Regions from separate parts of the Saccharospirillum sp. ABV4_185 genome, predicted to be linked through region 2. Evidence: predicted binding sites of a transcription regulator. Region 2 holds the regulator's gene; each other region holds the start of a gene.
The links. The regulator sigma-54, encoded in region 2, starts transcription at its own class of promoters, with help from an activator protein. The targets are predictions, from matches to a motif close to TGGCACNNNNNTTGCTNT.
Positions count from the first base shown of each region.

Region 1: the regulator sigma-54 is predicted to act here: its motif matches at 835-852, upstream of flgF (flagellar basal-body rod protein FlgF).
Region 3: the regulator sigma-54 is predicted to act here: its motif matches at 1,175-1,192, upstream of rutA (pyrimidine utilization protein A).
Region 4: the regulator sigma-54 is predicted to act here: its motif matches at 1,085-1,102, upstream of fliE (flagellar hook-basal body complex protein FliE).

Region 1 covers NZ_JBSWUW010000001.1:2,864,042-2,866,246, reverse strand. Annotated here, with positions in the region: gene flgG (flagellar basal-body rod protein FlgG) at 1-26, opposite strand, end outside; gene flgF (flagellar basal-body rod protein FlgF) at 40-786, opposite strand; gene ACXAE6_RS13620 (flagellar hook-basal body complex protein) at 1,082-2,205, opposite strand, start outside.
Region 2 covers NZ_JBSWUW010000001.1:2,333,288-2,335,492, reverse strand. Annotated here, with positions in the region: gene lptB (LPS export ABC transporter ATP-binding protein) at 1-282, shown strand, start outside; gene ACXAE6_RS10935 (RNA polymerase factor sigma-54) at 344-1,888, shown strand; gene hpf (ribosome hibernation-promoting factor, HPF/YfiA family) at 2,036-2,205, shown strand, end outside.
Region 3 covers NZ_JBSWUW010000001.1:1,414,040-1,416,244, forward strand. Annotated here, with positions in the region: gene rutB (pyrimidine utilization protein B) at 1-48, opposite strand, end outside; gene rutA (pyrimidine utilization protein A) at 45-1,136, opposite strand; gene rutR (HTH-type transcriptional regulator RutR) at 1,408-2,079, shown strand.
Region 4 covers NZ_JBSWUW010000001.1:2,903,809-2,906,013, forward strand. Annotated here, with positions in the region: gene ACXAE6_RS13770 (sigma-54-dependent transcriptional regulator) at 1-1,031, shown strand, start outside; gene fliE (flagellar hook-basal body complex protein FliE) at 1,250-1,711, shown strand; gene fliF (flagellar basal-body MS-ring/collar protein FliF) at 1,767-2,205, shown strand, end outside.

The sequences.
Region 1 (2,205 bases), 530 kb from region 2:
TTACCGACCCACAATGCCTTATGCATCTTGAATACCCTCTTAGCTCAACCGCAGAATTTGTTCAGAAGAACGAGTGATTTCCTCGATCGTCTTCATCATTTTTACTTGCAGTTCGTACTGGCGATTCAGCGCCAGCACATTGGTTAGTTCGTGCACCGGATTAACATTGCTGCCTTCAACAAAGCCACTGACAACCGACAACGCCGGATCATCTTCCAACACCTGCTCGCCTTCACGCGGACGGAACAAACCGTCGGTGCCTTTATCGAGGTTCTGCAGATCCGGGTTCACAATTTTCAGACCGTCGATGACCGCCATCTCATTCGGACCAGCGCCGGCCGGACGAATGGAAATGGTGCCGTCTTCACCGATCTCGACCTTTTCATAAGGTGGCAAAACGATAGGGCCACCACCCTGCCCGATCACCGGCTGGCCGGAACCATTAATCAACTGACCGACGGGGGTGACGGAAAAATCGCCGCGTCGGGTATAGGCTTCATTGCCTTCGTTGTCTTGAACAGCAAAGAAACCATCACCGGTGATGGCTACATCCAATTCATTGCCGGTTTCGACCAGGGGGCCGTCGTTAAAATCGGTCGCCGGCCGTTCGGTGTTGGAGAACGCCCGCGACGGGTAATACTCACCAAACACCGGCATGGCGCGCGCCTGCTCCCAGTCGGCGCGAAAGCCGGTGGTGGTGGCATTGGCCAGGTTATTCGAGTGTGACGTCTGCGCCAGCATGTTGTGTTTGGCGCCGGTCATGGCGATGTATATCGCGCGATCCATGGGTAACTCCTGCCGCTATTGGGCTGTTTAACCGCTAATAACGGATAGATAGCGAAAGCCGTGCCAAGTTTTGAAATCGCGCGGAGAGCCAGATTTGGCGGGGGGTTGGATGTTGAGGTTAGGTAGGAACGGCGGCAGGCGGCAAGCGCTTGCCGTGGGCGGAAGACGCTTAGGCGCTGCGCGCCTGGGAGACGCTGGATACGTAAACTCAAGGCACCGAAGGTGCTTCGTAATTTGCGTCTCCCGTTAAGCGTCCAGCGTAACAGGCGCCTTAGAAGGCGCCTGTTACTAGCCCTTATCGAAGGTTAATAATCGTCTGGGTCACGGCGTTAGCCGTTTCGATCGTCTTCGAGCTGGCCTGATAGTTTCGCTGGGCGATAATCAGGTGTACTAACTGCTCAGACAGATCCACCGTCGAATCTTCCAAAGAGGCCGATTCGATGGTGCCCAGCGAGGCCGTTCCCGGCTCACCGATCACCGCATCACCGGATTCAAACCCTTCAACCCACTCGGTGTCACCCACTGGAATCAAGCCTTCGGTGTTGGCGAAGGATGCCAGCGCCACCTGACCCAGCTTCAGCGCTTCGCCGTTGGAGTAACGGGCGTAGATGATGCCGGCGTCGTCAATCTCCAGGTCGGACAGTCGGCCTGAGGCGTAACCGTCCTGCTGCAGATTGTTGTTGGCGAAGGTGCCACCGTACTGAGTGGTGCCATCGAACGAGATCGCAAAGTTCGAGTTAAAGTTCGGGTCCGGAATCGGCAAGGCACCGCCCTGAGCTTCCGGTTGACCGATGTAGGCACCGGTCGGCTTGCCGGTATCGGGGTCGATCGGCTTCCAGTTGGAGATCAGGAAGTCACCGGTGCTTTCCTCGTTCAGGGTACCGTCGGCATTAAAGAACAACTTGTGCGATGCCAGCGTCGCCTGGGTGTTCTCCGGGAACGGCAGGTTGGTGTTCGGATCACCGACATTCTCACCATCGACCTGCAGATACACCGTCCAACTGCTCAGCGAGTTGGGGCGATTCGGATCGGGCGCATCCTTCACATAGAAGAAACGCATTTCGTGCTCGTTACCGATGGAGTCGAAGATTCGCAACGCCCGTGTTTCGTTATAGGTATCGGAATCATCCGGGTTGAACTCGTTAATGGTGTACGGCTCGAACGCATCTTCACCCAGGCCGTTGAACAGACCGGCCACATAGGGATCCGGCTCCAACATGGTATAGCCTTCGTTGAGGATGATATCGACGGAACCACCAATGCGCGCATTGGTTTCCGCGTCGGCATTGCCACCCAGCACCACCGGTGCAGACCCCTGAACACCTTGTACTCGCAGGCTATCGGTCACCGTCGGTGATTCAATGCGCACCGAGATGTCGATACCGGTGCTGGAGGTCAGAACCACATCGCCGGTTTCGG
Region 2 (2,205 bases):
GCCCGTGCCCTGGCCATGGAGCCGGCGGTGGTGTTGCTGGACGAACCCTTTGCCGGTGTCGACCCGATTTCCGTAGGCGACATCAAAGGCATCATTCATCATTTGCGCGATCGCGGCATTGCCGTATTGATCACCGATCACAACGTCCGTGAAACGCTCGATATCTGTGAAAAAGCCTATATCGTTGGCAACGGACATATCATCGCTGAAGGAACAGCTGAGGATGTACTCAACAACGCCACCGTGCGTGAGGTATATTTAGGCGACCAGTTCCGGCTATGACGGCAATATCCCCGTCAGGACTCGTTGTAATTAACAGGCCCAAAGGCGTATTAACACCTCTATGAAGACCTCCTTACAACTTAAAATGAGTCAGCAGTTGACGATGACGCCGCAACTGCAGCAAGCCATTCGTCTCCTGCAACTGTCGACCCTGGACTTACAACAGGAGATTCAGGAGGCGTTGGAAACCAATCCCATGCTGGAAGTTCGCGAAGACGACGGCGGCAACAGCAGCGATGGCGAACATGGCCATGCCAACACCAGCGAATCACATAATGGCGATTCACTGAATGGTGATGCTCTCAATGGCGACAGGGCCAAAGCCGAAACTCTGATCGACAATTCCGACAATCGCCAGGAAATGGAAATTCAGGAACACATTCCGGATGATCTGGCGGTTGATTCGTCCTGGGACGACATCTACACCCACACGCCAACCAGCCATGGTTTGCCCTCCGGCGATGACGATTTCAATTTCGAAAACGTCTACGGCACCACCGACTCGCTTTGGGATCATCTGAACTGGCAGCTCAATCTGACCACCATGACCGATCGCGATCGACTGATCGCCGAAGCCATTATTGAAAGCGTCGATGCCGAAGGTTATTTGCAGTCCAGCCTCGATGAAATTTTTGAAGGCCTGGACAAAGAATTGTCCAGTGAAGACGACCCCTTGGAAATGGACGAAGTGGAAGCGGTACTGCGCCGCGTTCAGCATTTCGACCCCGCCGGCGTTTGCGCCCGCGATCTGTCCGACTGTCTCAGCATTCAATTAAACCAATTGCCCGAAGAAACCCCCAGCCGACAGGAAGCGCTTAAGATCGTCAAAGATCATTTGGACCTGCTTGGCGCACGCGACTACGCCCAACTGATGCGCAAAACGCGACTAAAAGAAAACGACCTGCGCGACGTTATTCTGCTGATTCAAAGCCTGAACCCGCGACCGGGCAACCAGATTGAAAGCGGCAAAGACGAATATGTGGTGCCCGATGTCATGGTGCGCAAAGACATCAAAAACAATCGCTGGCTGGTTGAGTTAAATCCGGACATCGCGCCCAAACTGCGCGTCAATGCATCCTACGCTTCGATGGTAAAACGCGCCGATAATTCCAGCGACAACACCTACCTTAAAGATCATCTTCAGGAAGCACGCTGGTTCATAAAAAGTCTGCAAAGCCGTAACGAAACGCTGCTAAAAGTGGCGACTAATATCGTTGAACATCAGCGCGGTTTTCTCGAACACGGTGAAGAGGCGATGAAGCCGTTGGTGCTGCATGATGTGGCGCAGGCGGTCGACATGCACGAATCGACTATCTCACGCGTCACCACGCAAAAATACATGCACACACCGCGCGGTATTTTTGAGCTGAAGTATTTCTTCTCCAGCCATGTCAGCACCGAAGGCGGTGGCGAATGTTCGAGCACCGCCATTCGCGCCATCATTCGCAAACTGGTCGCGGCGGAAAACCCGCGCAAACCGCTGAGTGACTCCAAGATTGCCACCCTGCTTGGCGACCAGGGCATCAAGGTCGCCCGACGCACCATTGCCAAGTACCGGGAGGCCATGCACATACCTCCGTCAAATGAACGTAAGAGTTTGATTTAGATCAGATTTTCGAACGACTGCAGGCTTGAAGTAGCAGCCTCTCACCGCAAAGATTGAATCAGGAGCTAGACTGAAATCAGGGATAGCACTCAAGGAAGCCGGCCGACATCATGGCCTGAATCATTGTCACTGCATGAGGAGCGGACTATGCAAGTCAACATCAGCGGTCAACACGTCGAAGTTACTGAAGCTCTGCACGACTATGTTGCCTCCAAGCTGGAAAAACTGGAGCGACACTACGATCAGATTGGCAACGTCCAGGTGACGCTCAGTATTGAAAAAAATCGGCAAAAAGCGGAAGCTTCGCTGAACATCAA
Region 3 (2,205 bases), 920 kb from region 2:
GCTGCTGCTGCTTAAGGCGTAGCCGCTGGCTTTGGCTTCGATGCTCATGCGGTGGCCTCCGCCTCAATGTCGATGTGCTGGCGGCTTTTCATCAGCGGCTGAATGCGTTGGCCAAAGTTCTCGACGCCCTGAACAAAATCATCGAAGGTCAGCATTACGCCTTCGGTGCCGTTGACCTCAGCGATTTCATCGAGCATGGCGGCCACGCTTTCATAGGAGCCGACCAGGGTGCCCATATTGATGTTGACGGCGGATGTGGGGTCGGCCATCTGGCGCACGTTGGTGTCGCCCTTGGATTTGGTATCGGCGGCGCCCTGTACGCCCAGCCAGGCAACGGCTTCTTCATCGACGCCTTCTTTATAGCTTTCCCATTTGGCACGGGCAGCGGCGTCGGTTTCATCGGCGATGACCATAAACAGCGGGCAGGCTTTAACGTCGCGTTGCGATGCTTCGGCGGCTTTGACCAGTCGTTCGGCGGTGGGTGCAAAGGCTTTTGGCGTGTTCACGCCCTTGCCGAAACAGAAGGCGTAGTTGGCGTACTTGGCGGTGAAGGCGAGGCCGGCGTCGCTTTGACCGGCGCAGATAATCTGCAGCGGGCCTTTGGGTTTGGGGCTGACGCGGCAATCGTCCATCTGGAAATAATCGCCTTTAAAATCACTTTTGCCGGTCTGCCACAGCTCGGTAAGAATTTCGGCGTATTCGGTTAAATAATCGTAGCGGTAAGCGAAGAATTCATCGCCCGGCCACAAGCCCATTTGCGAGTATTCCGGTTTCTGCCAACCGGTGACCAGGTTGATGCCGAAACGACCATTGGAAATGGAGTCGATGGTCGAGGCCATGCGCGCAGCGATCGCCGGTGGCACGGTCAGGGTAGCGGCGGTAGCGAACAATTGAATCTTGCTGGTGACCGCAGCCAGGCCCGCCATCAGGGTGAAGGATTCCAGATTGTGATCCCAGAATTCGGTTTCGCCGCCGAAGCCGCGTAGCTTGATCATCGACAGCGCGAAGTCGAAGCCGTAATGCTCGGCGCGTTGGGTGATGGTTTTGTTCAATTCGAACGACGGCATGTACTGCGGTGCGTTTTTGGAAATCAGCCAGCCGTTGTTGCCGATGGGGATAAATACGCCAACCTTCATGATGCTACGTCCTCGTCTGGATGCGAATGCGGTAGCACATTGCAGAAAGCCGGCCAACTCTGTTTTATTGATATAAATCAATTGGTTATCAATTTTTGGTGTATTAAGTTGGACCAAATGGTCTAACTTAGAGCACATGGTTTGTGCAAAAATCCACCAGCGCGAACCATGGCGGTGCAATAAACACTCGATGCAATAACCGATAAGACGCTGGCCGACTGCTTGGTGGTCGATGCTAGAATGAGGCCCGCGAAACCGGCAGGAGACAGCGTTGAACGACAAGACCGCCACTGCGGCAGACCGACCCAAGCGCACGCCGACGGCAGCGTCGATTAAACGTCGTCAGCGCAATCAGGAAATAAAACGCGCGGCCATTCTGGATGCGGCGCTACGCACCTTTTCCCACTACGGCCTGCACGGCGCCAGCCTCGATCAGATCGCTCAGGAAGCGGACGTCTCCAAAACCAATCTGCTCTATTACTTCCCCACTAAAGAAGAATTGTATGTGCAGGTGATGCGCGAGTTGTTGCGCGTCTGGTTATTGCCGTTGAGCAGTTTCAGTGAGGAGCAGGATCCGTTCGAAGCGCTGGGTGATTACCTGCGCATCAAGCTGGAATTTTCGCGCGATAATCCGGAAGAATCGCGGTTGTTTTGTATGGAAATTCTGCAGGGCGCACCGCTGTTATTGGCCGAATTACAACAGCCATTACACGATCGCGTGCAAGCCAAGGTGGCCGTTATTCAATCGTGGATTGATCAGGGCAAACTCAAACCGATTGAACCCTACCATCTGATTTTTTCCATCTGGGCGACGACGCAACATTACGCCGATTTCCGCGTGCAGATCGAAGCGGTCGCGGGCCGTACTCTGGATGATCCTGCTTTCTTTGATGAGACGTTGAGCAATTTAACCGCCCTGTTGCTCGACGGTCTGCGTCCGTGACGCTTTGATGACAGGGTGGTAACCTAGCGGTCACCTACCCATATACGGCTAGGGTTCCGTCGTTTTTCGAGCCTGGACCGAGCGCCGTACTATGCCAAGCCGGGCAGACACCTGATGGACTAAAAG
Region 4 (2,205 bases), 570 kb from region 2:
CCGTTGAGCCGGCCAGTCAGCAAGTGTTGGCGCTGGCTCGCAAAGTCGCGGCTACCGATTCCACCATTTTGATCAGCGGTGAAAGCGGAACCGGTAAGGAAGTGCTGGCGCGTTTTATTCACCAGCAATCGGCGCGTGCGGGCGAAGCTTTTGTCGCTATCAACTGCGCCGCTATTCCGGAAAATATGCTCGAAGCCACCTTGTTTGGTCATGAAAAAGGTGCCTTCACCGGTGCCATTCAAAGCCAGGCCGGTAAGTTCGAACAGGCTAATGGCGGCACCATTTTGCTGGACGAGATTTCCGAAATGGATCTGGGTCTGCAGGCAAAATTGCTGCGCGTCTTGCAGGAGCGTGAAGTGGAACGCATCGGCGGCCGTCGCACCATCGCCCTGGATGTGCGCGTGCTGGCGACCACCAACCGAGATCTGCTTGAAGAAGTGCGCGCCGGTCGTTTCCGTGAAGACCTCTATTACCGCCTGAATGTTTTCCCGTTGCAGTGGCAACCGCTGCGTGCCCGTCGTGGTGATTTGCTGCCGCTGGCACAGCATCTGTTATCGCTGCACGCGCGCAAAATGCACAAAGGTAACGTCGCTTTGGATGATTCCGCCCGCGATCGGATTTTGAGTTACGACTGGCCGGGTAATATCCGCGAGCTCGATAACGCTCTGCAACGCGCTTTAATTCTGCAAAGTGGTCAGTGGGTCACGGCGCAGGATCTGGGTTTGGATGGTGAACATCTGATCGACTTCGAAGCGCGCCGTCCGGTGATGACCAGCCACCGGTTCGAGCATTCCGAAGCCGCCCCGGACATGGATTTGGATGACGACAACCTGGACAACAACGACGGCATCCACCGCGACCTGAAACACCACGAATTCGAATTGATCCTCAATGCATTGCGCGTGACCGGCGGGCGTAAAAACAAGGCGGCCGACAAGCTGGGAATCTCAGCGCGGACGCTGCGTTACAAGCTGGCGCGCATGCGTGAACTGGGCATGGATGTGGACGGCGCCATCGCCGGTATTCGTTAACCGGCCAGTCGGCGGCAGGGTTTGACCGGAAAAACCAAGCCGCCGGCAAAAGTTGGCCCGCCCTTTGCTCAATGACTGTATAGCGGGCGTTTTGGCGACCAAAGTGACTGTTTTTTGTCGCCAGCCCAGATACAGACAGCCTGATGCACACAGCAGCAGCTAATTTTTGACACCTTGCTTGCCACAAGCCGGGTGTCAGCGGGAAGAGGGAAAGGCAGATGACTGATCGAGCCGACATTCAAAACGTCCTTGGGCAGATGCGCTCAATCCGTGAGCAGATGCAAGTACCGCGTCCGCCTGGGCCGCAACCGCTGCAAGGGCCGTCGTTCGAGCAGCAGATGCAACAGGTGCGTAATCAGTCCGGACCGGTGCGTCCGGAAGCCGAACTCAATTTACCGCAACCGCAAACGCCTGGTGGCATCAACGAACTCGATGGCATGCCGCCGATGGGCCATGTGCCGTCCTTCGGTGAGATGTTCAAATCCGCCGTCGACACCGTTAACGATACGCAGATGGCGGCCAGCGAAATTGCCACCCGTTACGAGCAGGGCGACCCGGAAGTCGACCTCCCCGAAGTAATGATTGCCCTGCAGAAATCCAGCGTCTCCTTTCAGGCCATGACCCAGGTTCGCAACAAGATGGTCGAGGCTTATAAGGACATTATGAACATGCCGATCTGATGCCTTTGGGTGTCAGTACGCCGGCTGGACCGGTGCTGAAGAGTGAAGCGAGACCATGACCGAAAATGTCCCTGCTGCAGCCGGTAATACCTCCGACGACAGCGATAACAACGCCCAAAGCGGATTGCCGGCAACGCGTGCGGAGGCTGGTTCCGGCACGGCTATTGCCACGACCGGCGCAGGCGCCGATGACAGTCCTGATCTGGTCGATAAAGAACCTTCTGCGCTGAAAAAAATGCATCCGCTGGTGGCCGGTTTTAACCGCCTGACCATGATGCGCCAGTTCGGTCTGTTGGTGGGTCTGGCGGCCAGTATTGCACTCGGTCTTGGCGTGGTGCTCTGGTCGCAGCGCGAGACCTACCATCCATTGATGAATTCCACCAACACCTATGCGGCCGCCGACGTCATTCAGGTGTTGCAGGGCGAGAAAGTGAATTTCGATATCGACCCGGCCAGCGGTGTGATCCTGGTGCGTCAGGATGATCTGCACCGGG